Regions from separate parts of the Marinobacter sp. LV10R510-11A genome, predicted to be linked through region 2. Evidence: predicted binding sites of a transcription regulator. Region 2 holds the regulator's gene; each other region holds the start of a gene.
What was found. Region 2 encodes sigma-54, which starts transcription at its own class of promoters, with help from an activator protein. Its sites were predicted from a motif close to ANTGGCATNNANNTTGCTNT; they were not measured.
Positions count from the first base shown of each region.

Region 1: a site for sigma-54 is predicted at 5,573-5,592, ahead of CPH80_RS04240 (saccharopine dehydrogenase family protein). Genes of this name have one in related genera too.
Region 3: a site for sigma-54 is predicted at 3,654-3,673, ahead of flhA (flagellar biosynthesis protein FlhA). Genes of this name have one in related genera too.

Region 1 is NZ_LT907980.1:883,575-894,306, reverse strand. It holds gene cydB (cytochrome d ubiquinol oxidase subunit II) at 1-982, shown strand, start outside; gene cydD (thiol reductant ABC exporter subunit CydD) at 983-2,695, shown strand; gene cydC (thiol reductant ABC exporter subunit CydC) at 2,688-4,304, shown strand; gene CPH80_RS04240 (saccharopine dehydrogenase family protein) at 4,315-5,556, opposite strand; gene CPH80_RS04235 (hypothetical protein) at 5,725-6,066, shown strand; gene CPH80_RS04230 (hypothetical protein) at 6,079-6,573, shown strand; gene CPH80_RS04225 (putative RNA methyltransferase) at 6,570-7,412, opposite strand; gene CPH80_RS04220 (electron transfer flavoprotein subunit alpha/FixB family protein) at 7,520-8,461, opposite strand; gene CPH80_RS04215 (electron transfer flavoprotein subunit beta/FixA family protein) at 8,462-9,211, opposite strand; gene CPH80_RS04210 (electron transfer flavoprotein-ubiquinone oxidoreductase) at 9,739-10,732, shown strand, end outside.
Region 2 is NZ_LT907980.1:4,352,455-4,363,186, forward strand. It holds gene CPH80_RS20975 (YhdP family protein) at 1-1,437, shown strand, start outside; gene yjgA (ribosome biogenesis factor YjgA) at 1,434-1,958, opposite strand; gene mgtE (magnesium transporter) at 1,981-3,342, opposite strand; gene CPH80_RS20990 (HPr family phosphocarrier protein) at 3,446-3,715, opposite strand; gene rapZ (RNase adapter RapZ) at 3,723-4,607, opposite strand; gene ptsN (PTS IIA-like nitrogen regulatory protein PtsN) at 4,637-5,107, opposite strand; gene hpf (ribosome hibernation promoting factor) at 5,192-5,500, opposite strand; gene CPH80_RS21010 (RNA polymerase factor sigma-54) at 5,607-7,136, opposite strand; gene lptB (LPS export ABC transporter ATP-binding protein) at 7,318-8,043, opposite strand; gene lptA (lipopolysaccharide transport periplasmic protein LptA) at 8,071-8,613, opposite strand; gene lptC (LPS export ABC transporter periplasmic protein LptC) at 8,597-9,217, opposite strand; gene CPH80_RS21030 (KdsC family phosphatase) at 9,220-9,783, opposite strand; gene CPH80_RS21035 (KpsF/GutQ family sugar-phosphate isomerase) at 9,784-10,732, opposite strand, start outside.
Region 3 is NZ_LT907980.1:349,532-360,263, forward strand. It holds gene fliR (flagellar biosynthetic protein FliR) at 1-386, shown strand, start outside; gene flhB (flagellar biosynthesis protein FlhB) at 414-1,547, shown strand; gene CPH80_RS01790 (uracil-xanthine permease family protein) at 1,631-2,887, opposite strand; gene upp (uracil phosphoribosyltransferase) at 2,890-3,528, opposite strand; gene flhA (flagellar biosynthesis protein FlhA) at 3,755-5,932, shown strand; gene flhF (flagellar biosynthesis protein FlhF) at 5,993-7,312, shown strand; gene CPH80_RS01810 (MinD/ParA family protein) at 7,385-8,197, shown strand; gene CPH80_RS01815 (RNA polymerase sigma factor FliA) at 8,227-8,970, shown strand; gene cheY (chemotaxis response regulator CheY) at 8,996-9,379, shown strand; gene CPH80_RS01825 (protein phosphatase CheZ) at 9,400-10,185, shown strand; gene CPH80_RS01830 (chemotaxis protein CheA) at 10,203-10,732, shown strand, end outside.

The DNA of each region.
Region 1 (10,732 bases), 970 kb from region 2:
ATTGATCTGGGCATTCATCATCGGTTTTGGCGTCATCATGTATGTATTGATGGACGGCTTCGATCTGGGCGTGGGAATCCTGTTCCCCTTCGCCCCGTCGGAGCAGGATCGCGATACGATGATGAACTCGGTTGCGCCTGTATGGGACGGCAACGAAACCTGGCTGGTGCTCGGCGGTGCTGGGCTCTTGGGGGCATTCCCTCTGGTCTACAGCATTTTGCTGCCGGCGTTGTACATTGGCGTGTTCCTGATGCTGTCTGGTCTGATTTTCCGCGGCATCGCGTTTGAGTTTCGCTTCAAGGCACGCACCTCACGTTATCTGTGGAACTGGGCCTTTGCCGGCGGTTCAACCGTGGCAGCGTTTGCACAGGGTGTGGTAGTGGGCACCTACATTCAGGGGTACGAAACTGCCAATGGCGTATTCACAGGTGGCGCGCTGGACTGGCTCACCCCCTTCACCGTTCTCACGGGTCTTGGGTTGCTTGCAGGTTATGCGCTACTGGGGTCAACTTGGCTGATCATGAAAACCGAAGGTCGGTTACAGGAATGGGCTTATAAGATTACCCCGCCTCTGCTCGCAGCGGTTCTGGTGGTCTTCGGTATCATCAGCGTGTGGACTCCGTTCATTGACGATATGGTGCAGGAACGCTGGTTCAGCAACTTGAGTGTAATCTGGGTACTGCCCGTACTGACCTTGCTGTGTGCGTTTCAGATTTTTCGGTCAGTGCGCAATCGTTCAGAAGGTATGCCATTCGTGGCCACCATGGGGCTGTTTATAACCACCTATCTGGGGCTGATAGTCAGCCGTTGGCCTTATGTGGTGCCACCTGACTACACCCTGTGGGACGCAGCGTCGGCTTACAACTCACAGATGTTCCTGTTGATTGGTTTGCTGATTGTGATTCCTTTTGTGCTGACTTACACAGCCTGGACCTACTGGGTTTTCCGGGGCAAGGTACGAGCTGGCGAGGGCTATCATTAAGTGGCCGAAACGCAGGTCGAGAGCGGCGCTGTAAGGCGTTGGCTATCGGGGCTTGCCAGCGGCAACCGGCGCTGGATTCAGGGCACGGTTGCGGCCGGCACCTTGGCTGGCGTCGCCACCATCATCCAGATGGTGTTTCTGGCGCGGATTGTTCACCTCGGTGTAATTGAGAAGGCGTCAGCCGCTGTGCTGGCGCCGCTCTTTATCGGGCTTGTTCTGGCCGTTGTTTTTCGCTCAGTTGCACAGGGTGCACAGACCCATCTGGCCGCAATGTGCAGCGAACAGGTACGTCGCACTGCCCGCCGACAGATTCACCAACACTGGCGCAACAGCGGCCCTCTCGTACTTGGGCAAACGTCTGCTGGTAGTCTGGCGCGGGAGTGGATTGACCACGTTGACGCCCTTCACGGCTACTTTGCGCGCTTCCTTCCACAGATGATGCTGTCGCTTGTTGTTCCCCTGATGATTCTGGTGTTTGTATTCTATCTGGACTGGCTCGCCGGCATTTTCCTGCTTCTGTCTGCGCCGCTGATTCCCCTGTTCATGGCGCTTGTGGGCATGGGCGCAGAAAAACTGAACCAGCAACACTTTGAGATCATCAGCCGGCTGTCTGGTCAGTTCCTGGATAAGGTTCGAGGGTTGACGACATTGCAGCTGTTCGGGCAAACCGAGCAAGCCGCAGAGGTGATTCAGCAGCGATCAGATCATTACCGCAGGATTACGCTGAAAACCCTGCGTATCGCATTTTTGTCATCGGCGGTTTTGGAGTTTTTCGCTTCCGTGGCCATCGCCGTTATCGCCATTTATATCGGCTTTGGTCTGCTGGGGTATATCTCCTATGGGCCATCTTCGGATTTGACTCTTTTTTCCGGCCTTTTGATTCTGCTACTTGCTCCGGAATTTTTTCAGCCGCTGCGAACGCTCTCCCAGTACTATCATGACCGCGCCGCAGCTCTTGGCGCCGGTGCGGAGATTCTGGCAAGGCTTGGTGGTCAAGAGCCTGTCAGTTCCGCCGAGAACGCCGACGACGATGTTGGGGTTGAGTCTTTAGCCAGTGAGCCGATCACGGGCAGCGAGACACTTGCGCTGAGCTCTGTGTCGCTGGCCTTTCGATCAGGTCACGAGATTCTGAACAACGTATCGCTGACTATCGTTAAAGGTGACGTAATCGCGCTGACCGGCCCCTCGGGGGGTGGTAAATCCACGCTCTTACATCTTCTGGCGGGTTTCCTTACGCCAGACAGCGGCGAGATTCACGTGTTTGGTAAGCCGGCGGGTAGCTTTGCCTTTGGCTGGCTTGGCCAGAACGGCTTTCTCGTGCACGGCACCTGGGCGGACAACCTCCGACTCACGACACCAGATGCTTCGGATGTGGCTATCGAAACCGCTTTGAGGAATGTGGGTCTTGGGCCCTTGTTGGATAGCCGTGAAGACGGCATTTTGAGCAAGGTTTCAGAAGATGGCCAAGGGCTTTCCGGCGGTCAGGCCCGACGCCTCAGCCTGGCCCGTATTTTCGTGGCCGATTACGACGTAATTCTTCTGGATGAGCCCACGGCCGGCCTCGACACCGACAGTGAAATGTTTGTACTGGAAGCTTTGCACAAGTTTGCTCTGGCCGGCAAAACACTGATCTTTTCCACCCATCATTACGCTCTTCTGGCTCTGGCCAATCGGGTACTGTTGATTTCTGGTGGGGAGGTAAAGGATGTCTGAACTAAAACCCTGGTTGAAGTTGATTTATGGGCGCCCCGGAAGGCTTCTTATTGGCGCATTGCTGATGCTGGCCGCCCTACTCTCGGGGCTTGGGCTGCTTGCTTTATCTGGCTGGTTTATCACAGAGACAGCACTGGTTGGGGTTCTACTAGCGGCCAGTTTACCGGCCACCATCAACTTATATGTGCCCGGCGGCGGTATCCGGTTTTTTGCGGTGTCTCGCACGGTGTCGCGCTATGTAGAGCGGTTGTACAACCACGATACGGTGTTGAGGTTGCTAACGGATATACGCGTGGCACTGTTTCGCAAGCTGGCCTCTGCCGGGCGTGGCCAACGGCGCGAACTAACGGGCGCTCAGTGGCTTTCTAGGCTGACTAGCGATGTTGATGCGCTGGACACCCTGTATCTTCGCCTGATCGCTCCGGCGGCATTGGCTGCTTTCGTGACCTTGCTTGTGTGTGTTCTGGCTGCGGTGCTTTTTGATATCCAGGTTGCTGGCGGCGTCGCCCTGATACTCGGGGCAGCTTTTTTGATCGCGACCTTGGCTACCTATGCGCGCACCGTAAAAATTGCCTCCCGCCAGAGCGACCAACAGGAAACCCTGCGGATGGCGGTTATTCAACACTTGGAAGGCTTTGCTGAACTCACGGCAGCCGGTCGCACAGGTAAGCACGGCGCGTGGCTTCTGCGCCAGGCGCATCAGGCATCGTCGGCACAGGTAAAAGCGGATTCTCGCATTGGCTGGCATCAGGCCGGTTCGCATTTACTGATTAATATATCTGCGGTGTTTGCGCTCTGGGCTGGCTTTGAGCTATTTCGCTCTGGGGTGATTTCCGGCCCGGTGCTGGTTTTGCTGCCGATTGCCCTGCTCGGGCTCGCAGAAGTCTACAGCGCGCTGCCCGATGCCTTCGGCAAGCTGGGAGCCACACAGGCTTCCGCTGCACGCCTGAACCGGGACTGCCGAGATGCAGACGCCACAGATTCCTCGGCCACGTTTAGCCTACCTCCGGGTACCGCCCTGGTGGCTAACGACCTTGCGGTAAAGTATCCCGAGCACGCGCCGCTTTTTACGAACTTTAATCTGCAGGTGAGAACCGGAGAACGAGTGGGTATTCTGGGGCATTCCGGGAGTGGAAAGTCGTCGCTTGCAGATTCGTTTGCTGGGCTTTTGGATCCTTCAAACGGCGCCTGCACCCGCCTTCCATGTGCTTATCTCACTCAGGAAACCGTATTGTTTGAAGATACATTGCGGGCAAACCTGCTGCTTGGGTTTCCCAATGCAACGGATGCAGATCTTTGGAGTATTCTGGAGCGGGTTGATCTAGCGGAACGGTTCGCCTCAGAGAGGAATCAACTAGATACCTGGCTGGGGAGTTCGGGTAGCCGGCTTTCCGGTGGCGAGGCTCGGCGTGTTGCCCTTGCGCGGGTGCTTCTGAGCGCAGCTCCTTTGCTGATACTGGATGAGCCATTTACCGGCGTTGATGCGGCCACACGAGAGAAGATCACACGGCAAATGGATGCTTGGCTGGAAGGCAAAACGGTGATTAGCCTTGCACACGGGCCGGATGCCCTTCCTGGCACCGACCGTGTCATTCAGCTCGGGGGCTGAAGCTGTGCTTTTAGCGGGTTTCAACCACCTCGAACGTCAGCCCGGCTTTGCTGGTTAGGCGTTCCAGCAGCTTGCCATCCAATAGCGATGCGGGCGTCCAGAAGCCACCCGGCTGATCCGCAGGTACATCGAACGCCAGGCACATGCCGGCTTCGCCAAGCATTTTTCTGGTTGAGCCGTAGCCTGGGTCGGCATCGCCGGTCACTTTCGTGATGATGGTTTTGCCGTCCTGCGTACGCCCAACAAAGCGCAGATCATAGAACCCTGCCTTCTGAGCATCGGGATCCGGACCGTCACCGGGCTTGGGTACAAACTTTTCCACCAACCAGCGCGTAGGTTTTATGGCGGATGCCGTAAAGAAGCCTGCCAATGCAGCTGTAATCCCGTAAGCCGTAAGGCGGCCCTTGGTGCCGCTACCCGCCATCATGGCTTCATCATAGGTGAATTCTTTACCGTAACGGGCGTTCTGCATCGCGTTAGACCGGTGCACCACGCGAGTATTGATCGCCCCCATAACAAACGGCGCCAGCCACACGTTAAATGTTTTGTCGAATTCGGCCCCTTTCAGGCTTGGCTGGCGCACCTTTGAGCGGTGCTCAGAAGGGCAGATAGAAAACGGGTTGGCCAGTTCTTTACGCAGTTTCGGATCGGCTGCCGCCTCTTTGGCTACGTTAATCATTGAAGCAACGGTGCCACCTGAGATACCGCCCTTGGCAACCTTCACGCGCATACGAACGTCTTGGCACGGCTCACCAAAGGTCTTTTCTGCCTGTTGCTGCAGGAACCACACGCCCATATCCGACGGAATGGAATCAAAACCGCAGCAGTGCACAATTCGCGCGCCTGTTGATTTTGCTTGGTCTTCGTAGCGCTCAACCATGCGGCGTATCCACTGAACCTCACCCGTTAGGTCGCAGTAGTCGGTGCCAGTCGTTACGCAGGCTTTTACCAGAGGCTCGCCAAATAAAGCGTAAGGGCCGACGGTAGAGATAACCACGCGGGTTTGATCGCACATTGCCGTTAAGGCCTGGTCGTCGGTGGCATCTGCGAGGATCACTGGCAAGTCGCCAGAAGCGGTTCCCAGATCAGACTTCAGCGAGTTGAGCTTGGCTTCTGAACGCCCGGCGATAGCCCATTTCACTTCACCGGCCACACCGTAAGATTCAAACAAGTAGCGTGTAAGTAGCTGGCCAACGAAGCTGGTGGCGCCGAAGACAACGAGATCGTAAGTCGTTTTTGCTGGTTTTGTCATGGTCTGTCCTTCCATAAAGGCATGTAATAGGCCGATCTTAACAGCTTTGAACCCGCAGTCTAACTTCGCACACTAACAGCCCTGCCGACGTCGGCAGGGCCAATCGCACAACCCGGTGTATAGGGCACACTGACAAATACCGATCAGATGAATTCCCGGAGACATGAATTGACCACTTTCCTCCTTATTCTCAGTGTGTTTCTCGCCATTTTTAGCGGCTTTCTGTGTTGGCAGGTATTGGAACAGCACAAGATCATCGCCCGCATGATGGCCCAGTCGATGGAGGGTGACCAGATATCCGCTCTGGACAAAGAGCCGGATATGGTTCTTATCCTAAAGGTACTCAACCCGATTGCGGTCGCAAAACGGGAATCGCGCTCTGCTCGGGTAATGGCAGACAAACTCCCCGTAATGGTTCGCAAAATGGTCTACCAAGGCGTGATGAAAGAGCTGGAAGAAGAGCTTGCGGAGCGAGAAATCGAAGTGGACATGCACATTGAGTATCGCTAAGAGGATTGCACTGTGACTATTCAGCCCGCCATAACACTGCTCTTGTTGGTGATTGCATTCGGTAGCCTATGCTATGCGTTTTGGCAGTTGCAGCGTTCTAGGACACTTATGCGGATACTCAACTCGCACCACATCGCAGCCAACAGTGCCGTTCAGAGACGACGCATGGATCTTTATGAGATCCGCAACCGGGCTAAGCTACTTGAAGACACGGTGTCTGGCAGTGCCAGCGCGGTCGAAAAGATGCACAGAGCCATTTCCAATACGACGTTCAGCTTGGTTGATCATTTCACGAAGGATGACGAGTTTCGCCAGAGCGCGCTTAAAGCCCGGAAAACCCACGATCAGGCCAGCAGGCAGGTTTACCATGCAGTGCGAACCACCAATAAAGCGATTCACATCTTGGCAGACACATTGTTTATCACAAAAGCAGAAAAACGGGTGGTACTAAAAAAGGTCCCTCCGAAAACCCACCGGAAAAAGATCAGTAGCCCAAGGGTTCGTTAATCCTTTCTGAGGCGCCTGATCGTGACTTCTACCGTAACGTTTAGTGATTCGAGCTCTGCGGCGCGGGCCAGGCCCTCCGCGTTAGCGCGATAAAGATGCGGTGTCATGGCCAATAAATCCTTGATGGCGGCTTTGTCAGGAAGGGCCAGATTGTAGCAAACAACGGATGCTCCCAGGTTTGTGAATCCATCTGGGGCAGTTCCCTGGGCTTTTTTAGGCTCTTTTAGTTCTGGATAAATGATTTCACGCAGCTCTTTAAGGTGGTTTGGCCCGGCATCCATCTGAACAACCTCACCACCGGGCCTGAGCACCCGGGCAAACTCTGCGTACACGGGAAAACCGAACAGGCACAGTATACGATCCAGTGTTTCGGGCAATACAGGCAGGTTGGCATTGCTGCCCACAACCCAAGCTGACTTTTTGTACTGTTTTGCGGCTGATAACACGGCCGACTTGGATATATCCAGCCCTATCAGGGCGAGCGTCGTCTTTTGCGGTGCGCTATCGGCCAGATAACGCATGTAGTACCCCTCCCCGCATCCCGCATCCAAACAACTGATGGATGGTTCACTGAAACCTTCAGGGAATACGGCATGGCAGAGCGCCTCGGCGATGGGTTGATAGTACCCCGTACTCAGGAAACGTTGACGCGCTGCGACCATCTCTTTGTTGTCGCCTGGATCTTTAGAGCGCTTGTTCTGTACCGGTAGTAGGTGAACATACCCCTGGCGGGCAATATCGAAACTGTGGCCGGCATCGCATTGCCAATTGTGGCCCTTTTTCTGCAGCGCAGAACCGTCGAGTGGGCAAGCAAGAGCTTCAAACGCGCTGATGGTCATTCAGATGTATCCGGGGTTGTAGGCGTGTTACACGTATTGGCTGACAGTTTATGGTGCGGCAACAAAAAAGACACCCGAAGGTGCCTTTTTTGTTGCCTGAGAGAAAGTTACAGAACTTTCTTCAGCTCCTCTTCAAGTTCCGGTACTGCTACAAACAGGTCCGCTACCAGGCCGTAATCGGCAACTTGGAAGATCGGCGCTTCTTCATCCTTGTTGATCGCAACGATCACCTTGGAATCAGACATACCGGCCAAGTGCTGAATGGCACCAGAAATACCAACCGCTACATACAGATCAGGGGCAACAATCTTACCGGTCTGGCCTACCTGCATGTCGTTTGGCACAAAGCCAGCATCGACAGCTGCACGGGATGCACCCATACCAGCGCCCAGCAGATCAGCAATCTTCTCCAACATTTTGAAGTTTTCGCCGTTCTGCATGCCACGACCGCCGGAGATAACAATACCGGCGCTGGCAAGTTCAGGACGATCAGATTTAGCTTTCTGCTCGCTTACAAAGGAAGAGAGGCCCGCGTCTTTTACAACGTCCAGTTGCTCAACCGAAGCCGAACCACCTTCAGCGGCCACCGGATCAAAACCTGTCGGGCGAACGGTTATAACCTTGATGCTGTCGTTGGCCTTAACCGTTGCGATAGCGTTACCGGCATAGATCGGACGAGCGAAGGTGTCTTCAGACTCAACGCGGATGATGTCAGATACCTGAGCAACGTCCAATAGCGCAGCAACGCGCGGCATGAAGTCTTTACCTGTTGTACCGGCAGCGGCCAGAATGTGGCTGTAGCCTTTGCCCAGCTCAGCAACCAGCTCGCCCAGGTTTTCACCTAGGAAGTGGCCGTAAGCTGCGTTATCGGCAACCAATATCTTTGCAACACCTTCAGCTTTTGCTGCGGCTTCTGCAACGGCACCGCAATTTTCGCCGGCAACAAGCACATCAATATCGCCACCGATGGCCTTGGCAGCCGCTACAACGCTAAGAGTAGCCTGCTTAAGGCTGCTGTTGTCGTGTTCAGCAATTACAAGGATGCTCATTTAGATCACCTTCGCTTCGTTCTTCAGTTTATCGACCAGCTCGGCAACGTCGGCCACTTTAACACCTGCCTTACGGGCAGCCGGTGCTTCCACTTTCAGAGTGGTCAGGCGTGGGGTGATTTCAACACCTAGGTCAGCCGGGCTCATGACGTCGAGTGGCTTTTTCTTGGCCTTCATAATGTTTGGCAGAGACGCGTAGCGTGGCTCGTTCAAACGCAAGTCTGTGGTTACTACCGCTGGCAGATTCAGGGAAACGGTCATAAGACCACCGTCTACCTCACGGGTGACATTTACTTTTTCGCCATCAACAGCCACTTCTGAAGCGAAGGTGCCCTGACCCATTCCAGTCAGTGCAGCCAACATCTGGCCAGTCTGGTTATTATCAGAATCGATGGATTGCTTACCAAGAATGACGAGCTTTGGCTCTTCCTTCTCAACAACGGCTTTAAGCAACTTAGCCGCCTCAAGAGACTGAACTTCTTCGTCTGCCTCAATGTGGATACCACGGTCAGCACCCAGCGCCAATGCAGTACGAATCTGCTCTTGGCACGCCTTGGGGCCTATGGAAACCACTACGATTTCGCTAGCAATACCCTTTTCTTTAAGGCGAACCGCTTCTTCAACAGCGATTTCGCAGAATGGGTTCATTGCCATTTTGACGTTGGCGAGATCAACACCAGTGTTATCCGGCTTGACGCGTACCTTTACGTTGTAGTCGATTACTCGTTTTACAGCGACCAGAACCTTCATAGATTCCTCGTTCTTCTACGATGGGTTAATGACTCTCAATTAAAAACACTCTACGACTGGCCCGTGTGGGCGGATTACAGAGCATTCTCAATTGCTTCGTCTCGGCGCAAGATACCGCATATGGGTATACAGGCCAAACACTACAAACAGCGGCCTCACACAGGGGCCATCCGTCACGGCGCACTAATACTGAAGGCAAAGATAAAATGGGTCAATAGTCCTGTGAGACGCCCCACCCGTGTTTTCTGAGCCAATCAGTAGGTACTGCCCGTGCTGTTAATAGCATTAATACGCTGAGCAATAGATTCAGCGCTTTGAATTACAGCACAAAACTACAATGCCAAAGCTTCGTGCAAATTTCAAACAAACGTTTGTTTGAATCATTAAATACGCTATCCTCTGAGTGTATATAGCTGGAGTATTCAGCTGTGAGTAGTCGTCTGGGAGCACTTTTAGCGGTATGATGGCGCTCTAGAAACTAAAGCCTGCGGGCATATAATATTCATTAAATGTGTGAGGAGACCAACGTGGAACGCGAATCGATGGAATTTGATGTTCTTATCGTCGGCGGCGGCCCTGCTGGCCTGTCGGCAGCTTGCCGTGTTATGCAGCTGGCACAAGAAGCCGGCGAAGAACTGACCGTTTGTGTGGTAGAAAAAGGTTCTGAAATCGGCGCTCATATCCTGGCCGGTACGGTATTTGAACCCACTGCCCTCAATGAACTCTTCCCCGATTGGAAAGAGAAAGGCGCACCTCTGAATACCCCGGTTACCCGTGATGATATTTTCCTGCTGAAAAACCAGGAAAACGGAACCAAGATTCCGAACGCATTTGTTCCCAAGAACATGCACAACCACGGCAACTACATTATTAGCCTTGGTAACCTGTGCCGCTGGCTTGCTGAGCAAGCAGAAGCCTTAGGCGTTGAAGTTTACCCAGGCTTTGCTGCGGCCGAGACCATTATAGAAGACGGCCAGGTTAAAGGCATTCTTACGGGTGACATGGGCGTCGCTGCCGATGGTTCAGAAAAAGACGGCTATATGCCAGGCATGGAACTGCGTGCCAAGTACACCCTGTTTTCAGAAGGTTGTCGTGGCCATTTGGGCAAGCGCCTGATCAGCGAATTCAAGCTGGATGAAGGCAAAGATCCCCAGCATTACGGCATCGGCATTAAAGAACTGTGGGACATCGACCCGGCTAAACATGAGCCAGGCCTAGTTGTGCACACAACCGGCTGGCCCCTGAGTGAAACCGGCACTACCGGTGGCTCTTTCCTTTATCACCTTGAAAATGGCCAAGTGTATGTGGGCTTGATTGCTGACCTTTCTTACAGCAACCCGCATATGAGCCCGTTTGATGAATTCCAGCGTTTGAAGCTTCACCCAGAATTCAGCAAATACCTGGAAGGTGGCAAGCGTGCATCCTACGGTGCTCGTGCATTGGCCAAAGGCGGATACAACTCTCTGCCAAAAATGAGCTTCCCGGGCGGTCTCCTGCTGGGATGCGATGCGGGCACGATGA
Region 2 (10,732 bases):
CGGCAAGCCGGCACCTTGGCTGTGCCCGGCGTGTTTCGCCAAGTTGGTATCGCGGGCCCCGAAACAGCTGGCGGCGTGCCCAAGGAGAGCCAATACGGACTTAGCGGTACGGTTGAGTACTCTGCGCAGTTGGATGTGGCTTCTGGCGATACTCCACGGCTAACGATCCGTTCCAACCTCGAAGGGTTAGCCATTGACTGGCCGGCGCCGTTTTCAAAAGAGGCGGGGCAGTCTGCACCGCTGGTTGCAGAAATAGATACCGAAGCGGAAGGCGGTCTGGGTATTTCCGGTACCTGGGAGGATCGCGCAACCTTTGATCTGTTGTGGAAAAGGTCTGGGCTTGAGCTTACCTTCACAGAGCTCTATCTGGGGGGGCAAACCCTCACAAACATCGATCTTGAGGCCTTTGATCTTGGTGACCGCTGGGTTCTTAGCACACGCTCTGAACGGGCCGTTGGCCGGATTGTCATACCCGACGACCTTGGCCTTGTTACTGCGGATTTTGAAGTGCTCCGCCTAGTTGGTAAAGAGGCTGGAGCGAAGGAGGCGCCAGAGCTGCTGACCTGGGAGCAGCAACTTGAAGCCTTCCGGGCGATGGATATGGCGAACTGGCCGGATGTGGATGTTGACATATCAGAGCTACAACTCAATGGCGACAGTCTGGGGCGCTGGGCCTTCCATCTGCGACCGGAGCAGCAGAAGTTAAATGTCACCGGCATTGAAGGGCGGCTCAAGTCACTCACGTTGCTGGGCGACATGACCTGGAGTGTTGTAGATAACAGGGAAACCAGCCAATTTTCCGGGTCTATAGCCGGCGGCGCGCTGGCAGACTTAGGCGAACTTTTTGCTTCGGAGGTTCCTCTATCTAATAAGCAGAGCAACATCGAATTGGAGCTGGACTGGCCAGGGCGCCCTGATGAGTTCGAGCTTGCGAGCCTCAGCGGGAACGTCAGCATGCGCCTGGATGACGGCGTGATTTTGGAGCGTAACAACAGCGCGCAAGTGTTCAGGATTTTCAATCTGCTCAACGCCGATACCCTCTGGCGCAGGCTTAAACTGGACTTTTCGGATCTGTATGAGCGCGGTGTCGCCTTTGATGCCATCTCGGGCAAGGCGCGCCTTAATGATGGCCTGCTTACAATGGACCCTGAACTTCAGGTGGTTGGGCCGTCAGGCGCCTTCAAGCTCAGCGGCAGCACCAATCTGGCAAATGAGATTCTCGATATGCGCCTAGTGGTGGTTCTGCCATTGACGCAGAACCTGCCGCTGGCTGCCTTGTTGATGGGGGCCGGCGCGCCCATCGGAGGCGCGCTTTTCGTACTGGATAAAGTACTGGGCGACCCACTGAGCAAACTGACCAGCGCCACCTACGATGTGACCGGAACCTGGGGAGAGCCTAGCGTGGATCTGCGCCAGGTATTTGATACCGGCAATTAGGCCTCCGCTTCGTCAACGGATTCCCGCAGATAACGGAACAGCTTGCGGGCTTGCCCGGTGTTTTTCTCTTTCTCTACATCTCTGCGGGCGTTGCGAACCAGGTTGCGCAGGTGTTGTATGTCCGCACTTGGGCAGTAACTAAAAAACTCGCCCGCTACGGAGTCGCCGTCGGCAATCATCCGGTCGCGCCAGCGCTCGGCCAGATGGTGGCGGCGGGTGTGTTCTTCACTTCCCGAATCGAAAGCGTCTATAGCTCGTCGCACCGCTTCTGGGTCGTCTTCTTGCCGGATAATCTTGCCGATATATTGCAAATGGCGACGCTTGGCTTCGTTCTGCCGAATCTTGCGGGATTCTTCAATGGCACTTCTCAGGGTATCGCTGATGGTAAGCGTATCAAGCTGCTCGTTGCTTAGCTCCATCATGCGCTTGCCCATGTTCTGCAGCGAGTGCATGTCCCGCTTGAGCTGGGATTTACTCGGCCCGGAATACTGCGGGGCTTCGTCTTGAGTGTCGTCGATCATGATTACATCCAGGTTTGTCGGGTCACGCGTAGAAAATGGTCGCAAGGCCAAGGAATGACATAAAACCGACCACATCTGTGACGGTTGTTAGTATAACGCTGCCGGCCAAAGCTGGGTCGATGTTACGGGATTTCAGGAACAGCGGCAGCACGGTACCCACCAGCGCCGCAGCGACCAGATTGATGACCAACGCAGCGGCAATAATGGCGCCTATCAGTAAGTCCTGAAACCAGGCGGTGGCCGCGGCTGCCACAACCACTGCCCAAAGTAAGCCGTTTAGAATACCCGAAAGAAACTCCCGATTCAGCAACCAGCCCACATTGGCCCCGCTGATCTGCCCTACGGCCATACCTCTGATAACCAGTGTGAGGGTCTGGCTGCCGGCGATCCCTCCCATGCTAGCCACGATGGGCATGAGTACCGCCAAAGCAACCACCTTGGCGATGGTTTCTTCAAACAGGCCAATGACGCCAGAGGCAATGAACGCGGTGAGCAGATTAACACCTAGCCAGATTGCCCGGCGCCGGGTGGTTTTCCAGACGGGCGCAAACGTATCTTCGTCATCATCCAGGCCAGCCATACTCATTAGCGAATGATCCGCATCTTCCCGGATAACATCCACCACGTCATCGATGGTGATCCGGCCCAGCAGGTGGCCTTCTTGGTTCACAACCGGTGCGGAAATCAGGTCGTACCGCTCAAACAGGGTTGCAACCTTGGTATCTGAAAGGGTCACAGGGATGGGTTCAATGTCCGTATCCATCACTTCCCGCACGGTTGCGGTTGGGCTGGAAACGAGCATCTTTGTGATGGGCAGCATGCCAATAAACTCATCTCGCCTGCTCACCACAATCAGGCTATCGGTCATCGGCGGCAGCACCCGGTGCAGGCGCAAATAGCGCAATACCACATCAATGTTGATATCGGGGCGTACGGTGATGGTGTCCGTGTTCATCAGGCCGCCGGCGGTGTCTTCCGGGTAGGAAAGCACCTCTTCGACCCGCTTCCGGTCTTGTTCGTCCATGGTGCCCAGAACTTCCTGGATCACCTTGTCTGGCAGCTGCTGAAGAAGGTCGGCCAGATCGTCGGACTCAAAGTCCTCAATAATATCCGCCAGTTCCTGGGCGTTCAGCCGGCTCAGGTATTCGGCACGGATATCCTCGTTCAGGTACTGGAGAACCTCGCCTTCTAGCTGTTTTTCTACCAAATTCCACAGCAGGGCGCGCTGGCGTGGCGGCGAAGATTCAAGCAGGTGGGCGATATCACTGGGGCTCAGGCCGCCGTTGAGAATACGGGCAACTTGCTTTAGCGCACCACTGTCTAGCGCTTCGCTCAGTGAACGTAAACGCTGGCGGGCTTGGCTTTTTTCCAGAATTTCGGACATGAATCACCTGCAGACAGAAAACGTCCGCATTATAACGGAGTTAGCCAGCGCGCGTGAGAAAGAGTTGCAGGGAGCCGCAGGGAGCTGCTGTGAAAAAGGCGACCTATTCGCCTTCCCCGAAATAGTCATTAATGAGAGCAGCAAGGGCATCGATAGCGTGTTGCTCATCCGTGCCATCGACCACCAGTTCCACTTCTGTGCCTTTGCTAGCGGCGAGCATCATAACCTGCATAATGTTTTTTGCATCCACCTCACGGCCTTTACCACAGACTTTTATGGAGCTGTCGAATCGTGATGCGGTGGCAACGAGTTTTGCCGTTGCCCGGGCATGCAGTCCAAGTTTATTTATAATCACAATAGGATGGCGTATCACGGACAAATCAGATCTCTTTCCGGGCCTGCAAGTGCCGCAATTCAGTGTGACGTACTTGCACGTTGCTGCTGTGTTCGCGGAAATGCCGCCCCAACTGTTCGCAAACATAAACCGATCGGTGCTGTCCGCCGGTGCAGCCAATAGAAATAGTCATATAACTTCGATTGCTGTCGGCAAAAGACGGAATCCAGTTTTCCAGAAAGCCAATAAGATCGTTCACCATTTTTAGGCTGGCAGGCTCGTTCTCAAGAAACTCAATAACCGGCTGATCTATGCCGGTAAACTTACGCAGGCTGGTATCCCAATGCGGGTTCGGTAGGCAGCGCACATCAAACACGTAATCGGAATCCAGTGGCACACCGTGTTTGAAGCCAAAAGATTGGAATAGCAGGGCCAGCTCCTGGTCTTTACGGCCGGCCACACGCTGCTTAACCATATCCCGCAGCTCGTACATCGACAGGCCTTTGGTATTGATGTAGAGGTCTGAAAGCTTGGCAAGTGGCTCCAGCAGGCCCTTCTCGCTGTTGATGGCTTCTCTGAGGGATGTTTTGTCATCGCTTAGAGGGTGCTTGCGACGGGTGGCGTGAAATCGCTGCAGCAATGATTGCTCATCGGCATCCAGGTAAATGATCTCTACCTGGATATCGGCCTTGCGAAGCTTGCGGTAAATTTCTTCGAAGTTGGCCAATTCGGCAGATAGGTTGCGAGCATCTATGCTGACCGCCATTTTGTCGAGCCGGCCCGGAGGGCTCTGGTCAGCTGCCTCCCGCGTAAGAGGGAATAAAAGCCCGATAGGCAGGTTATCAATACAGTAGTAACCCAGATCTTCCAGTACGTGAAGGGAGGTACTCTTGCCGGAGCCGGACCGGCCACTGACGATGATCAGCTTCATGGTGAAACAGCCTGTTGTCAGAGTGGATATCAGCCGCTTTCGGCGGTCATGCTTTGGTAAAGCGTGCTTGCATCTTTGCACAGCCTGAGGCGGTCGCAGAAAGCGCGCTCATTGAACTTTTCCGCAAGCTGGCTCAGCAACTCAAGATGCTCGCTAGTGGCTTCTTTGGGCACAACAAGTGCAAACAAAAGATCCACCGGTTGGTTATCAATAGCATCAAATTCGACGGTTTCTTCCAGAGTCATCAGCACGCCAATAACCTTTTCGAGCCCCTCTAGGCGACAGTGAGGGATCGCTATTCCCTGGCCGATTCCGGTGCTGCCCAGTCGCTCACGGGCGATCAGATTGTTGAAAATCTGGCCCTCGCTGAGAGCGGGATTGTGCTGGTGGATCTGCTCGGCAATGAATTCCAGAACCCGCTTTTTGCTCGACGCGGGCACTTTGCACAGGGTCAGCTCCGGCGCAAGAATGTTGTCTATTGTCAGGGATGTGTCACTCATGAATCGACCGTGTTTCTGTTAAAAAAGCTGCGACACGTTGCCCGTGCCGCAGCCTGATTAGATAACATGCCTGAAAACAATCGCCTAGCGGGCGATGTTTCCCTGCATCCTGTCTACACTCTTTTCTTTGTGTTTGAGGATCTGCCGGTCAAGCTTGTCGACGAGCCCGTCGATTGCTGCGTACATGTCCTCGTTCTCCGCCTTTGCGTGAATCTCGCCACCCACCACGTGGAGCGTAGCATCCGCGATCTGACGAACTTTTTCCACTTCCAGAGTCACCTGACAGTTACTGATATGGTCGAAGTGTCGCTCTAGCCGTTCAAATTTTTCGGATACATAGTCTTTTAATGCGGGAGTCAGCTCTACGTGATGGCCTGAAATGTTGAGTTGCATAGACGTCTCCTGTTGTCATCCACTCCGGCTCGGGGGGAGCCGGTATGATGTGCGGGCACATGAACGTGCCTGCGAAATCCCTATACGTCGGTAAAAAATGCCGAGTTTAAACCAGGCGCTTGCGTTCGTTTGAGGGCGGAATGTGTATCGCCTCGCGGTATTTTGCAACCGTACGCCGCGCCACCTTGATTCCTTGTTCTCCCAGCATGGCCGCAATCTTGCTGTCACTCAATGGCTTTTTCGGTGTTTCTGCCGCAACCAGTTTTTTGATCATGGCGCGGATAGCGGTAGAGGAACATTCGCCGCCTTCGTCGGTGCTGACGTGGCTGGAGAAAAAGTACTTCAGCTCAAAGATACCCCGTGGCGTGTGCATGTATTTCTGCGTGGTTACACGCGAAATGGTCGATTCATGCATTTCCACAAGCTGGGCAATATCCGAGAGAATCAACGGCTTCATCGCTTCCTCCCCGTAGTCAAGAAAACCCTGCTGATATTCAACAATGCGGGTGGCAACTTTCAGCAGTGTTTCGTTCCGACTTTGCAGGCTTTTGATAAACCACTTCGCCTCCTGCAGTTGGTCCCGCAGGTAGGTGTTGTCAGCGCTGCTATCAGCTCGCTTTATTAATGAAGCATAGCTGGCATTCACGCGTATGCGCGGCGCAATGTCAGGATTCAGCTCCACTCGCCAGCGGTCGTTGTGCTTGCGCACGATAACGTCGGGGATCACGTAATCCGGTTCAGTGCGATCAATGATGTCGCCGGGTTGCGGGTTGAGGCTGGTAATTAAGGCGAGCACATCCCGTAACTGGTCTTCTTTAAGCCGGCTGCGGCGAAGCAGCTGGGCATAATCGCGATTGCCCAGCAGGTTTATGTAATGGGTGATAACCAGCCGTGCTTGGGCGAGCCAAGGGGTCTCGGGTGGCAGCTGGTTTAGTTGGATTAGCAGGCAATCTTGAAGGTCGCGGGCAAAAACCCCAGGCGGGTCGAAGTACTGCAGCCGACGTAAAACGGCTTCCACTTCATCCATCTCAAGAGGGTCTTCATCCGCATCGTCGGCTAAGCCTGCGTAGATATCCTCAACAGGGCTGGTGAGATACCCGCGATCGTCTACCGCATCCATCAGCGCGTGGGCAATGGCCTGGTCGCGCTCGTTAAAGGTGGTGAGGTTCAGCTGCCACTCAAGGTGATCCCTGAGTGTTTCCGTTGGAGAGTTCCGGGTTTCGAAATCGTGGTCGCTTTCGTCGTCATTCCGCGCAGCCGGGGTAGGGGCGGACTGGTAAACATCTTCCCAGGCGGTATCAACGGGAAGATCGTCGGGAAGCGTATCGGGGATTTCGTTTTCAGATTGCCAGTCGGGGGCACTTTCGCTCTCATCCCAGTCAGAGCTGGCAGCGTCAGCAGCCGCATCCGGAGAGGATTCGTCGGGGGTGTTGTCTTGATTATGATCATCGTCTGCCGACGGCGTTTCAACCTGGTCGTCGTCTTCAGAGGTTTCCAGCAGGGGGTTGGATTCCAGGGCCTGCTGGATTTCCTGCTGAAGGTCGAGAGTTGATAACTGCAGAAGCTTGATAGCCTGTTGCAGCTGGGGCGTCATTGTTAGGCTCTGACCCAGCTTTAATTGTAATGAGGCTTTCATAACCATCGCTCAGGATCCGTCACTCTACCCACTCGGAATTTCTTGCATCGGCCAAAAAAATCTTTATATGTCGGCTACTTGGCGACATATGGTGAAGCCCTTGCAAGTTCTCTGCCGAGTTTACTTGCTCCCGCTCAGCAAAACAATCGAACGGGTGTTTCATCGTGTCAAAAAGCAGACGCTACAAGCGGAACTCATTGCCAAGATACACTTCTTTGACTTGCTGGTTGGCAAGGATCGCCTCGGAGTTTCCGGAGGCAATAATATGTCCGCCAGACACGATGTAAGCGTTCTCGCAGATATCTAAGGTTTCGCGCACGTTGTGATCGGTGATCAGCACGCCTATGCCTTTATCCCGCAGGTGGCGGATGATCTGTTTGATATCACTCACGGAGATTGGGTCCACCCCGGCAAAGGGCTCGTCAAGCAGAATGAAGGCCGGCTCCATGGCCAGGGCCCGGGCAATTTCCACCCGACGCCGCTCGCCGCCAGACAGTGCCATGCCCATGCTGTCGCGGATATGGGTAATGTGGAACTCTTCTAACAGCTGCTCGAGCTTGCTCAAACGCTCCGCCCGGCTTAGGTTTTTGCGGGTTTCCAAAATCGCCATAATGTTATCCCGCACCGAAAGCTTGCGGAATACCGAGGCCTCTTGCGGCAGATAGCCAATGCCTTTGCGGGCGCGGCCATGCATAGGTAACGGCGTGATGTCCTCGCTGTCGATGGTTATGCGGCCGTTATCGGCGTTCACCAGCCCCACGATCATGTAGAAGCAGGTGGTTTTTCCTGCACCGTTCGGGCCGAGCAGGCCGACAATCTCACCGCTGCGAATTTCCAGCGAGACATCAATGACCACTTTTTTCTGCTTATAGCTTTTCGCCAGGTTACTCGCTCTGAGAACTGCCATCGGATTCCTGCTTACTGTTATCTGCTGTTAATTGCTGGAGTCGCTGCTGATGTTGCCACTGCGGGGCTGAATAACCATCTCAACTCGGCCGGGGCCGGAGCCAGTATCTTGGCTGCCTTCTGCGGTGACCACTCGCTGCTCGGTATCGTAATGAATAATGTCACCGCGGAATACGTTGCCATTTTGCTCAATCACCGCCTCCCGCTCAAAGGTAAGCTGCTTGTCAGTGGCAGACCAAGTGATGTTTCGGGCTTTGGCATCGGTTTCACCTTCACCGCTGGTGACCGGTTGCTGGTAGCGGGCGGGAGAACCGGTTGCCTCAATACGGTTGAGGCCTTCGGCGTTGCGGTACAGAACCACGCGTTCCGCTGTCAGGCGGGTTTTACCCTGAACCAGCTCTACTGCTCCGGTATAGGTGGCAATGCCTTTGCCATCGTCTAGGCGGGCACTGTCTGCGCCTACGGTAATTGGCATGTCAGAATCAAGATCAAAAGCTAAAGCCGGGCTTACAAGGTATGCGGCCAGAATCACAGCCAGTAACGTGCGCATAGAGTTATTTAGCGATTTCATAACGTCCTTCCACCTGGGAATTGAGTTCCAGAATGCGTTTATCGATCCACGCCTTCATACCCTTTGCCCGGGTAGTGCCAACGCTGTCGGTAATTTCTACCAGATCATCGGTATAGACAGTGCCTTTGCGATTGTCCAAGGTCAGGCTTTCAGTATTCAACGTTGCTTCCCGGTCACCAATGGTTCGTAGCACACGAACGTTGCCGCTAAGGAATAACATGTCTTGATCCCTTTGTAGGCTGCCTTTCTCGGCATTCAGAACCCAAGGCCCTTCTTCTGACTTGCTGAACAGTTCTGCGCTGGGCGACTCCATAATAGCGAGGTTGCCTTCTTCAAACTGTTCGATGCGCGGGCTTGTAAAAACGATCTTGCGGTGGCCAGCTTCATCGTACGACGTGTAGCTGCTGTTGATTACAAAGCCGTCGGGTTCTGCTTCGCCCCGAAGCTGTCGGGCGTCACTGTAGCTGGACATTGGCGGTTCATCGCCTCGCCACAGCAGGAACATTGTGGCTGCAATAGTGAGCGCCAATGCCAGCATGCGTAGCCGGGGCCTGTTCGCCATGGCCAGCGTGGAGATCCGGCTGCTTTTAACGCTCTCTGCCATGGTTAACGCTCCAGGTAGGGCGCTAGGGCGGCGTCTAAATGCCCCCCGGCGGTCAGCAGCAGGTCGCATAACTCTCGTACCGCGCCATTGCCTCCGGTAACCTGGGTGCAGTAATCCGCATGCTCGCGCACCAGCCAATAGCCGTTAGGAGCCGTTACGCCAAGGCCTGAGTAGCGAATGGCCGGCAAATCAGGCAAGTCGTCGCCCATATAGGCGATTGCCTCCGGCGGTATGCCCAGTGTGCTCACCAATTCTTGCAGGGCGACCTTTTTATCTTCGCGCCCTTGCATTAGATGGGGAATCCCCAGGTCTTGCATGCGTTTTTCGGTCAACGGTGAACTGCGGCCAGTAATGACGGCAACGTTGATTCCCGCCGCCATAATCTGTTTCAGTCCCAGCCCATCCAGAATATTGAAGCCTTTCACTTCATCGCCCTTGGCGCTGAAGTAGATCTTGCCATCGCTCATAATGCCGTCAACGTCTAGGGCGACAAGCTTGATACGCGAAGCTTTGGCGAGCAGAGTTTCCGGCCAGTTTTCTGCCCATGGGTTTTTAAGATCTGCCATTTAAATCACTCCGGCCCGAAGCAGGTCGTGCATGTTGATGGCACCGACTAGAGTGCCTTGGGCGTCAACAACCGGGAGCGCACTGATTTTCAAGCCTTCCATCACGTTAAGCGCTTCTGCAGCAAGCTGGTCAGGCTGAATGGCTCTTCCGTTGCGTGTCATCACATCTCGCATGGGGGTGGTGTGCACGTCGATCGCTTTGTCGAGAGTCCGGCGCAAGTCGCCGTCGGTGAAAATGCCTGACATGGCGCCGGTAGCGTTCACAATGGTGGTCATGCCCAGCCCTTTGCGGGACATCTCCAGCAAAGCACCGCTCAGTGTGGTGTCCTCTTTTACGATGGGTATGCGGTCGCCGGTATGCATAATGTCCGATACGCGCAGTAAGAGTTTGCGCCCCAAGCTGCCGCCGGGATGTGAGAATGCAAAATCTTCCGCGCTGAAGCCACGGGCTTCCAGCAACGCGACGGCCAAGGCATCGCCCATCACCAGAGTTGCGGTTGTGCTGGATGTCGGTGCTAGGCCGAGCGGGCAAGCCTCTGTTTCAACGCTTACATCTAGGTTCGCCACCGCCTCTTTTGCCAGTGTGGAGTTGGGGTTGCCGGTCATGCTGATCAGAGGTGCGCCCATGCGTTTGATAAGTGGCAAAATGGTAACCACCTCGCTGGTGTTGCCACTGTTTGAAATAGCAATAACCACATCCTGGCTTGTAATCATTCCCATGTCGCCGTGGCTGGCCTCCCCGGGATGAACAAAGAATGAGGGGGTTCCGGTGCTGGCAAGCGTGGCCGCAATCTTGTGGCCAATATGGCCGGATTTTCCCATGCCGGTCACCACAACTCGGCCCTTGCATGCCATGATTACTTCGCAAGCACGTATAAAGTGGTCGTCGATGCGGTTTTCCAAGGCGCTGATTGCATCCCGCTCAATGCGGATGGCCTGGAGAGCGGGG
Region 3 (10,732 bases), 430 kb from region 2:
TTACTGTCACCTTGCTGTTCCTGGCCATGAACGGCCATCTTGTGGCATTTGAAATCTTTATCGAAAGTTTCCGAACAATGCCTATTGGCATGGAAGGTCTGGGCCAGGTAGGTGTATGGGAGTTGGCGCACCGTATAAGCTGGATGTTCACCTCCGCCATGTTGCTAGCGTTGCCGGCAGTGACCGCCGTACTCATCGTCAGCATATCCTTTGGCGTAATGACCCGAGCGGCCCCCCAGATGAACATTTTTGCGTTAGGCTTTCCGATTGGCCTGATGTTTGGATTGTTTGCTATATGGGTGCTGCACGCCAATTTCTTGCCGCACTTCCAAGAATACACCCGGCAAACCTTTGAGTTTATGAGGGGCTTGCAAGGACAGCCTTAGCGAGCCTGATACCCCAAGAGTCAAAATATGGCTGAAGACGACAATAGTCAGGAGAAAACCGAAGAGGCCACCCCCAAAAAGATCGAAAAATCCAAGGAGGATGGTCAGACTGCCCGATCAAAAGAGCTGGCCACCATGGCCGTATTGATCGCTGGCGCCGGCGGCCTATTGATGTTTGGCACTCAACTGGGGGCCTCCATGGAAGCCATCATGCGTGATAGTTTCACCTTGGAACGCTCTGCCATATTCGACACCCGGCACATGAGTGTTCAGCTGTTGGCTTCCGCCAAAGAAGCCGCTTGGGCACTTGCGCCAATCTTATTACTCCTGATCATCGCCGCCATTGCCGGTTCTATCGGCATAGGCGGTTTGCTGTTTAGTGGCAAGGCCATAGCCCCTAAACTTAACCGCATGGACCCCATGAAAGGCTTGGGCCGGATGTTCTCCGCGCGCTCCCTGATTGAGCTGGTCAAAGCCATCGCCAAAGTCGGGCTGGTTATGACGCTAGCTATTCTCATACTGAATGCCCGTACCGAAGACCTGCTCTCAATCGCGGATGAGCCCGCGATGCCCGCCATGGAGCACGTACTCTGGACACTGGGCTGGAGCTTCTTTTTGCTCTCCTGCGCCACCATCATCATTGCGCTGATAGACGTGCCGTTCCAGATCTTCGATCATCAGAAAAAGCTGCGGATGACCAAGCAGGAAGTTAAAGACGAACACAAAGATTCTGAAGGCAAGCCTGAGGTCAAAGGCAAAATCCGCCAGCTTCAACGCGAAATGTCCCAGCGTCGTATGATGCAGGACGTGCCCACTGCCGACGTGGTTATTACCAACCCGACCCACTATGCGGTGGCCTTGAAGTACAACCCCGACTCCATGGGCGCGCCCATGGTCGTGGCCAAAGGCAATGATCAAACCGCCTTCAAGATCATGGAAATCGCCCGTGAGCACAAAGTCGAAATCCTTCGCACGCCACCGTTAACTCGTGCTGTTTATCACAACAGCGAGATAGGTGACGAAATCCCCGATGGCTTATACATGGCCATCGCGCAAGTGCTGGCATACGTGTTCCAGCTCCGACAGTTCCGCAAGGGGCGCGGCGAGAAGCCTGGTATGCCTGACTTCCCAATACCTTCGGACTTGCGGCGGGATATTTGATTTGGTTTCTAGCCTGCAGGGATCAAAATAATAGGCTGCCTACAGACATGCACCAGCGCCAGAAGGCACCATAGGAGTTATTGTTAGTCTTCTTTGTGCTCGTAAATCGCCTTGCCCCAGGCATCCCGGCTGCCGGGGAGTACCAAGTTCAGAATAATGGCGGCCACCGCACACAGCGCGATACCCTCAAGGTGGCCGAGAACCATGCCGCCGATACCGAACACCAGCGTCACACCCACGATAACCAGATTCCGTGCCTGGGATAGATCCACCTGGTGTCGAATCAGCGTGCTCATACCCACCACTGCAATGGAACCGAACAGCAGGCACAGAATGCCGCCCATAACCGGCACCGGAATCGTTTGCAGAACCGCGCCGAATTTGCCCACAAAGGCCAGCACGATGGCAGTGCAAGCAGCCCACCACATCACCTTCGGGTTAAAGTTACGGGTTAGCATCACCGCGCCGGTCACCTCAGAGTAAGTCGTGTTGGGTGGCCCGCCTAGCAAAGCCGCAGCGCTGGTAGCCAGGCCATCGCCTAGGAGCGTGCGGTGCAGGCCCGGCTTCTCGAGATAGTTTTTGCGGGTAACATTGCCAATCGCCAGAATGTCGCCGATATGCTCAATCGCCGGCGCAATGGCAACCGGAATCATGAACAGGATGGCGCCCCAGCTGAACTCAGGTGCCACAAAGTTGGGAACCGCGAGCCAGGCCGCCTGCTGAATCGGGGTGGTATCAACAATGCCTGCGAAAGCGGACAGGATATAACCGACAATCACACCAAACATGATCGGAATCAGCCGGAAGATACCCTTGGACCAGACTGACGCAACAATGGTCACGGTCAGCGAGATCATCGCAATCCAAAGTGCCGTGTTCTGCGGGATTAGCTGCACGCTCCCATCGCCGGTGCGGCCCGAAGACATATGTACCGCGAGTGGCGCCAGCCCTAGGCCAATCACCATAATAACCGGCCCGATAACCACAGGGGGCAGCAGGCGCGTTACAAAGCCGGTGCCGCGCAGCCGTATTGCGCCGCTAAGCAGGATATAAAGAATACCCGCAGCCATCAGCCCGCCCATGGTTTCCTCAAGGCCGAACCTACCCTTGGAAGCAATAACCGGTGCGATAAACGCAAAGGATGAGGCCAGGAAGATCGGAATCTGACCCCCGGTTACAATATGAAAAATCAGCGTGCCAAGGCCAGCGGTAAAGAGCGCAACGTTGGGGTCGAGGCCGGTGAGCAGTGGCATAAGCACCAGTGCGCCAAAGGCCACAAGCAGCATTTGTGAGCCAGCGAGCGCCTGTTTCCAAGTTGAGTCGTTAGTATGGTCTTCCATGATCAAACGTCCTTTTGCTTGGTGCCGAATATTTTGTCGCCGGCGTCACCAAGCCCGGGCAGGATATAGCCTTTCTCATTCAGGCAGTCGTCTACAGACGCTGTATAGATGGACGCATCAGGGTGCTTGTCTAGCACGTTCTTAATGCCTTCTGGCGCCGCCACCAGCACCAGCGCACGAATTTCAGTGCTGCCGGCTTTCTTGAGTACGTCGATGGTGGAAATCATCGAACCACCTGTGGCAACCATCGGGTCAACGATCAGCGCCATACGCTGGTCTAGTTCACCGACCAGCTTTTCCAGATAGGTGCTGGCTTCCAGAGTTTCCTCATCACGAATCTGGCCCACCACGCTTACTCTTGCTACAGGAATCAGGCTCAGAACCCCATCCAACATACCCAGGCCTGCCCGCAGGATGGGGACGATGGTGATTTTCTTGCCGTGGATCTGTTCCACAGTCACCGGCCCGGCCCAGCCCTCAATGGTCTTTTCTTGAAGGCTGAAATCCTTCGTGGCTTCGTAGGTGAGCAGCGCGCCGACTTCCTGTGCCAGTTCACGGAAGTTCTTAGTGCTGATGTCGGCACGGCGCATTAGGCCGAGTTTGTGTTGAATCAGGGGGTGTTTTACCTCGTGGATCGGCATGGGCTCACCTGTTTTTGGGTCTGGGGTTGTGGGATTCAGTATCGCTTTTAAGCGGCGCAAGGATACCGCATCTTACAAGGTGAGTCAGGCAGGCCAAGCCACCTCTCGAACGAAAAACGGAACACAGTGGTATGGATCTTGCGGTAACACAGTGAAAGACACGTTGGCGTCAGAATCTCGACCTTCAAAACGCCTTCAGAAACAGTGAATCGGAGATGCTTAGGGTATGGACAAAGCTTTACTCCTTAATAACGTCAAATTCCTGACGCGTGGCAACCTCGGCGTACCCATTATGTTGATGGGTTTGTTGGGCATGATGATACTGCCCATGCCCGCCTTTTTGTTGGACGTATTCTTCACGTTCAACATTACGCTCTCGATTGTCATTCTGCTTGTGTGCGTTTACGCACTGCGGCCGATGGAATTTGCGTCCTTCCCAACCGTGTTGCTGGTGGCAACCCTGTTGCGCCTGGCGCTCAACGTGGCTTCTACCCGGATTGTGCTGCTGGAAGGGCACGAGGGGGGCGATGCTGCGGGTAAGGTTATCGAATCTTTTGGTGCGGTTCTGATCGGTGGCAACTACGCGGTCGGCTTGGTGGTGTTCGCCATTTTGATGATCATTAACTTCCTGGTGGTCACAAAAGGTGCGGGCCGGGTTTCGGAGGTAAGCGCACGGTTTACCCTAGATGCAATGCCGGGCAAGCAGATGGCTATTGATGCCGATCTGAACGCGGGCCTGGTTAATCAGGATGAAGCCAAGCTCCGGCGTGAGGATATAGCACAGGAGGCAGATTTCTACGGCTCCATGGACGGTGCCTCCAAGTTTGTGAAGGGTGATGCCGTTGCTAGCCTGTTGATACTGGCCATCAATATTATTGGGGGTGTCGCCATTGGTATGCTCCAGCACGACCTTGATTTCGGCCTCGCCATGGAGCGCTACGCGCTGCTCACCATAGGTGATGGCTTGGTTGCCCAGATTCCGTCACTGCTGCTTTCTACCTCTGCTGCGATCATGGTTACCCGGGTGAGTACCAGCCAGGATATGGGCGGGCAGATTCTTCAGCAGCTGTTCAATGCGCCCAAGGCTCTGGCGATTGCGGCGAGCATTCTTATTCTCCTGGGCTTGATTCCTGGGATGCCCCATGTGGCATTTCTTGGGCTTGGGGGTCTCGCTGCCGCAGGCGCTTGGTTTATCTGGAATAAAGATAGGCAGACCGTGGAAGATGGAGGTGCGTTCCCCGGTCGAGGCGCCGGTGCTCTGGCCGGCTCTGGGGGCCGTGATGCACCGCTGGCCGGTGATGCCGGTGGCGACCCCGGCCGCCAGTTACCTGCGCCGGGAGAAACCCGGGAGCTGGGTTGGGACGACGTGGCAACGGTGGATATCGTCGGGTTAGAAGTCGGCTACCGCCTTATACCACTGGTTGATAAATCCCAGGGTGGGCAACTGTTAAGCCGTATAAAGGGCGTGCGTAAAAAGCTGTCGCAAGACATGGGCTTCCTTATGCCCTCCGTACACATTCGCGACAACCTGGACCTCATGCCCAATGTGTACCGCATCACGTTGATGGGCGTAACCATCGCAGAGGCAGACATTCACCCCGACCGCGAGTTGGCAATCGACCCAGGCCAAGTGTTCGGAAAAATAGAAGGTATTGAAGGCAAGGACCCCGCCTTTGGTCTGGATGCGAGCTGGATTGAGCCAGAGAAAAAAGACCAAGCCCAAACGCTGGGTTATACGGTGGTGGATGCCAGCACCGTGGTGGCTACGCACCTGAACCAGGTACTGCAAAAACATGCTCATGAATTGTTGGGCCACGAAGAAGTTCAAAAATGGCTGGATCAGCTGGAAAAAGCTTCGCCTAAGCTGGCGGAAGAGCTGGTGCCAACCACGATGTCCATCAGCCTGCTGTTGAAGGTGCTGCAGAACCTGCTCAAAGAAGAGGTGCCCATTCGGGATATGCGCTCCATTGCCGAAGCCATGGTGAACGTGCACCCCAAGAGTCAGGACCCAAGGCTGCTGACCACTGTGGCGCGTCAGGCGCTGCGACGGATGATTATTCAGAGCATCTGTGGCAGTGATCCGGAGATACCTGTTATTACCTTAGATCCAGATCTGGAACAGTTATTGCTTAAGTCTGTTCAGCAGAGTCAACAATCTGGCGGCCAGGAGGATATAGGCATGGTTCTGGAGCCGAATATGGTGGAAAAGCTGCAGCGCTCTCTGCAAGACAGCGTTCAGCGCCAGGAAGTGCTTGGTAAACCCGCCATCCTGCTGGTATCTGGCCCCTTAAGGCCGGTGCTCGCAAAGTTTGCAAGTTTCGGTGTGGAGCGGCTGCACGTGCTCTCCTACCAGGAAATACCGGATAACAAGCAAATTACGATCGTGGCGTCCGTGGGCCAATAAGCACGCGGATGAAAGAACGGACAGCGCGGGTACAGCGTTGCCGGTGGAGGATGCAATATCATGAAAGTGAAACGTTTTTTTGCCAAAAGCATGGCCCAAGCACTGAAGCAAGTCAGTGAACAGATGGGTCCCGATGCTGTCATCCTTTCTAACCGCCGGGTAGACGATGGCGTTGAAATTGTTACGGCACTGGATTATGACGAAAATATGGCGCGGCAGAGTCTGGGCGAGGAGGCCAGCGAAGCCACCAATGGTGCTCGCCTTGCTGAAATGCAGGCAGAGCGTCACCGCCGGCTGGAAGATGAGCTAAGCCGCTCCCGTTCCCGCATTCGTGACGTGCGCGAAAATCGGGCCGAGCGAAGCCAGGGCTATTCTGAAGCGTCATTTGCAGATTTGCACCAAGCGGTGAATGGCAGTTTTGATGAGCCGGTTTCTTCTGGCGTCAGCAGTCATACAGACTATTCCGATGAGCTTGCTCGCATGCGTGCAGAAATCAGCTCATTGCGGGATCTCATGAGTGGCCAGCATAGTGAGCCAGCAAAAACCGGCGTCAGTGCGGTTCAGCAACGGCTAGCAGAACGGTTGCAAGAGTTTGGCCTGAGCTCGGAGTTGGCAGGCTCGCTTTCCCGTCGCCACAAGGGCGGAAAGCTGGATGATGGCTGGAAACAGTCCTTGAAAATGCTCGTCACCGGCTTACGCACGCCCCACCAAGAGTGGCTAGACGAAGGCGGTGTTTATGCGTTGGTCGGCCCCACGGGTTCCGGCAAGACCACCACAATTGGCAAGCTGGCCGCCCGTTATGTACTGAAGTACGGCGCCGATTCCGTGGCACTGGTCACCACAGACCGTTACCGGGTTGCGGCGCATGAGCAGCTTTTCGTGTTTGGTCGCATTCTGAACGTACCAGTTCGGGTGGTGGACGAAAGCAACACCCTGGATGATATTCTTGATGAGTTGTCGGACCGCCATCTGGTACTAATTGATACGGCAGGGCTAACCAGTTCTGACAAAGGCTATCAGGAGCAGCTGACAGAGCTGGCCCGCAGTCACCACAACGTGCGCACGCACCTAGTAGTTTCCGCAACCAGCCAGCCGCGTATTATGAAATCCGTCTGGCATTGCTATAAGATGGCTAATCTAACGGGCTGCGTGATAACGAAAATTGACGAAGGCCTAACTCTAGGCGAATCTCTGGGCTTTGTGATGGAAACCGGGTTGCCGGTGGCTTATTACACAGATGGGCAGAAGATCCCGGGAGATCTGCATCATGCTGAAGCTGTTCCGCTTGTACGCTTGGCGGTCGAGCGCCTGAAAATGCTTCAGCAACAGGCAGCTGCACAGAGAGTGCCTGGCACAGAGCGCCCGCGCGAAATGGCCTAAGGCTCTGAATATCGAAGTTATACCCGGCTATAAATGAAATCCGGCTAAACGTGGCAAGAGATAATAAATAGTATGAGCAAAGCACATCCGGTACAGGTAATAGCGGTTTCCGGCGGCAAAGGCGGGGTTGGCAAGAGTAATATTTCGGTCAACCTTGGCATCGCTCTGGCCCAGAAGGGTCGTCGTGTTGTTTTGCTCGATGCCGACCTTGGTCTTGGTAACCTTGATGTGCTGCTTGGCGTCACGGCTAACAACACCCTGCAGGATGTCCTAGCGGGCAAATGCGATCTCAGGGACGTTCTGGTGGATGGGCCGTGTGGCATCAAGATTGTTCCGGCTTCGTCCGGCACTCAGCGTATGACTCAGCTCAGCTCCATGGAACACGCGGGGCTGATCAACGCGTTCAGCGAACTGGGTGATCAAATCGATGTGTTGATTGTAGATACCGCTGCCGGTATTTCAGAGTCGGTTGTGAGCTTTCTGCGGGCCTCTCAAGAACTGCTGCTGGTGGTTTGCGATGAGCCAACATCCATTACCGACGCCTACGCCCTCATTAAATTGATGAATCGTGACTACGGCACCCACCGCTTCCGCATCCTTGCCAACCAGGTGGGCAATGAGCAGGAAGGCCGCCATCTATTTGAAAAACTTACCCGAGTGACTGAGCGCTTCCTAGATGTGGCATTACAGTATGTGGGTATGGTGCCTTACGACGAAGCTGTGAAGAAAGCGGTTCAGCGCCAGAGGGCGGTGCTGGATGCTTATCCCCGGGCCAAAGCCTCACTTGCGATCAAAGCGTTGGCTGACAAGGTTGAGAGCTGGCCGCTGCCTTCATCTCCCCGCGGACACTTAGAGTTTTTTGTGGAGCGGCTCGTCGAAGTCTGAAACGGATCCCGTCAAACAAAACCGGATGCATGACATTGGCGAAAAACCTGGGAATCTACCACCAGTCAGGCGTGAAAAGTCCCTCAGAGCTCATTGAGACGCACGCGCTCCTGGTCAAGAAAATTGCGCTCCATCTTTTGGCGCGGCTGCCGGCTTCGGTACAGCTAGACGACCTAATGCAGGCTGGAATGATCGGGCTGCTAGAAGCCGCCCAACGCTACAGCGCAACCAAAGGCGCAACCTTTGAAACCTATGCTGGCATACGCATTCGTGGTGCCATGGTGGATGAAATTCGTAAAGGCGACTGGGTCCCACGCTCCGTTCACCGGAATGCACGTCGTGTAGCCCGCGCTATCAAGGCTGTTGAGGATCGCGAAGGCCGTGAAGCCCAGGACGTAGAAGTGGCCGAAGAGCTCGACATGGAGCTTTCTGAATACCATGCCACTCTGTCCGATACTAACAGTGGGCGACTTTTTAGCCTTGATGAGCTCAATGAATCCGGAGAGCTGCCGATACAAGAATTAGAGACCAGTGATAATCCGTTGGATGACCTGTCTTCTGATGCATTTAGAAGCAGTCTAGCTGCCGCAATAGAGCAGCTTCCAGAGCGGGAAAAGCTTGTACTGAGCTTGTATTACCAGGAAGAACTGAACCTCAAGGAAATTGGCGCAGTGCTTGGCGTCAGTGAAAGCAGAGTCAGCCAGATACACAGCCAAGCGGCGTTGCGGCTGCGTGGCCGGCTTTCGGAATGGCGCAACGAAACTGACAGCTAACGGATGTTACTAACTGGAGGTCCCTTTGGACAAGAACATGAAAATTCTCATTGTGGACGACTTCTCCACAATGCGACGGATTATTAAGAACCTGCTCCGTGATCTGGGCTTCACCAACGTTGATGAAGCGGATGACGGCAATACCGCTTTGCCCATGCTTAAAAGCGGTAAGTACGATTTCTTGGTGACAGATTGGAACATGCCCGGAATGTCCGGTTTTGATCTGCTCAAAGCGGTGCGGGCTGATGAAAATCTGAAAACCCTCCCTGTCTTGATGGTTACCGCCGAAGCCAAACGCGATCAGATTGTGGCCGCTGCTCAAGCTGGCGTGAATGGCTATGTTGTAAAGCCTTTTACGGCCGCCGTTCTCAAAGATAAAATCGAGAAAATCTTTGAGCGAATCCAGTAAACAGCTATCGGACGGCTCGTATGAGTGATGACAAGAAAGACCACCGAGGTCTTGAGACAGAGGTAACTGAAAAGCTCCGGCAGCAGGCTGCAGAGCTCGTGAAAAGCGTTGAAAGCGGGGATTATGCCCGCTCCATGAGCCTGATCAATGAGCTGAGCGACGTCAGAGACCAAAGTCTTTATCGCGAAGTTGGCCGCCTGACCCGAACACTGCATGAGGCAATCCGCAACTTCCAGATAGTTCCGCGCAGCCAAGAGCAGAAAGAAGTTTTGTCGGTGATGACAGACGCGTCAGACAGGTTGGCATACGTTGTTCAAATGACTGGCCAGGCTGCCAATCGCACCATGGATCTGGTTGAAGAAAGCATGCCACTGGCCCACGTAGTGCGCGACGAAGCGACTTCATTAAGGGAAGAATGGCAGCGCCTGCGTCGTCGCGAGATGCAGCCAGCTGAATTCCGTGAACTTTATGGGCGTATCGACGCGTTTTTTCTGAGCGTCACTAAGGATGCGGACACTATTTACAGCAGCCTGTCCGAGATTCTGTTGGCGCAGGATTTCCAAGATCTGACAGGCCAAGTGATTCAGCGCGTTACTGCGCTGGTAAAAGAAGTGGAAGAGCAGATGCTCAGCCTAGTGGTCATGGCCAGCCATGTTGATCAGCTCACCGGCACGGTGCATCAGATTGATAGCCACGAAGTGTCTGCCGAGCAGGGTGTAGGGCCTCAGATGAAGGCTGAAGAGCGTGAAGATGTAGTCTCGGGACAAAACGACGTAGACGACCTGTTGTCCAGTCTCGGTTTCTGAATATATGAGGTTAACCCATGGCGTTTGATGCCGATGATGAGATCCTGCAGGACTTCCTTGTAGAAGCCGGGGAGATTATCGAGAAGCTGTCTGAACAGCTTGTTGATCTTGAACAACATCCGGATGACAGCGATCTGCTGAACGCCATATTTCGTGGGTTTCATACCGTAAAGGGTGGAGCAGGCTTTCTGCAGCTGGATGCGCTGGTTAGCTGCTGCCATTCAGCCGAGAACGTGTTCGACATCCTGCGCAATCATAAGCGTGCGGTGGATTCGGAGCTAATGGACGTTGTTCTGGAAGTTCTGGATCACGTGAAGGCTATGTTTGATCAGGTGCGTACTGGTGAAGAGCTTGTCGCCGCGCCTGACGAGTTGATTGCCGCATTAGATGCCCTTGCCCAGCCCCAGGCTGCCGCCGCTGAACCTACCGACACCCCTGAGCCAAGTGAAGATGCTCAGGACGGCGGCGATATTACCGACGACGAATTTGAGCAACTGCTGGATGCCCTCCATGGAGAAGCGCCTATTTCCGGGGCTGGCAAGAGCCC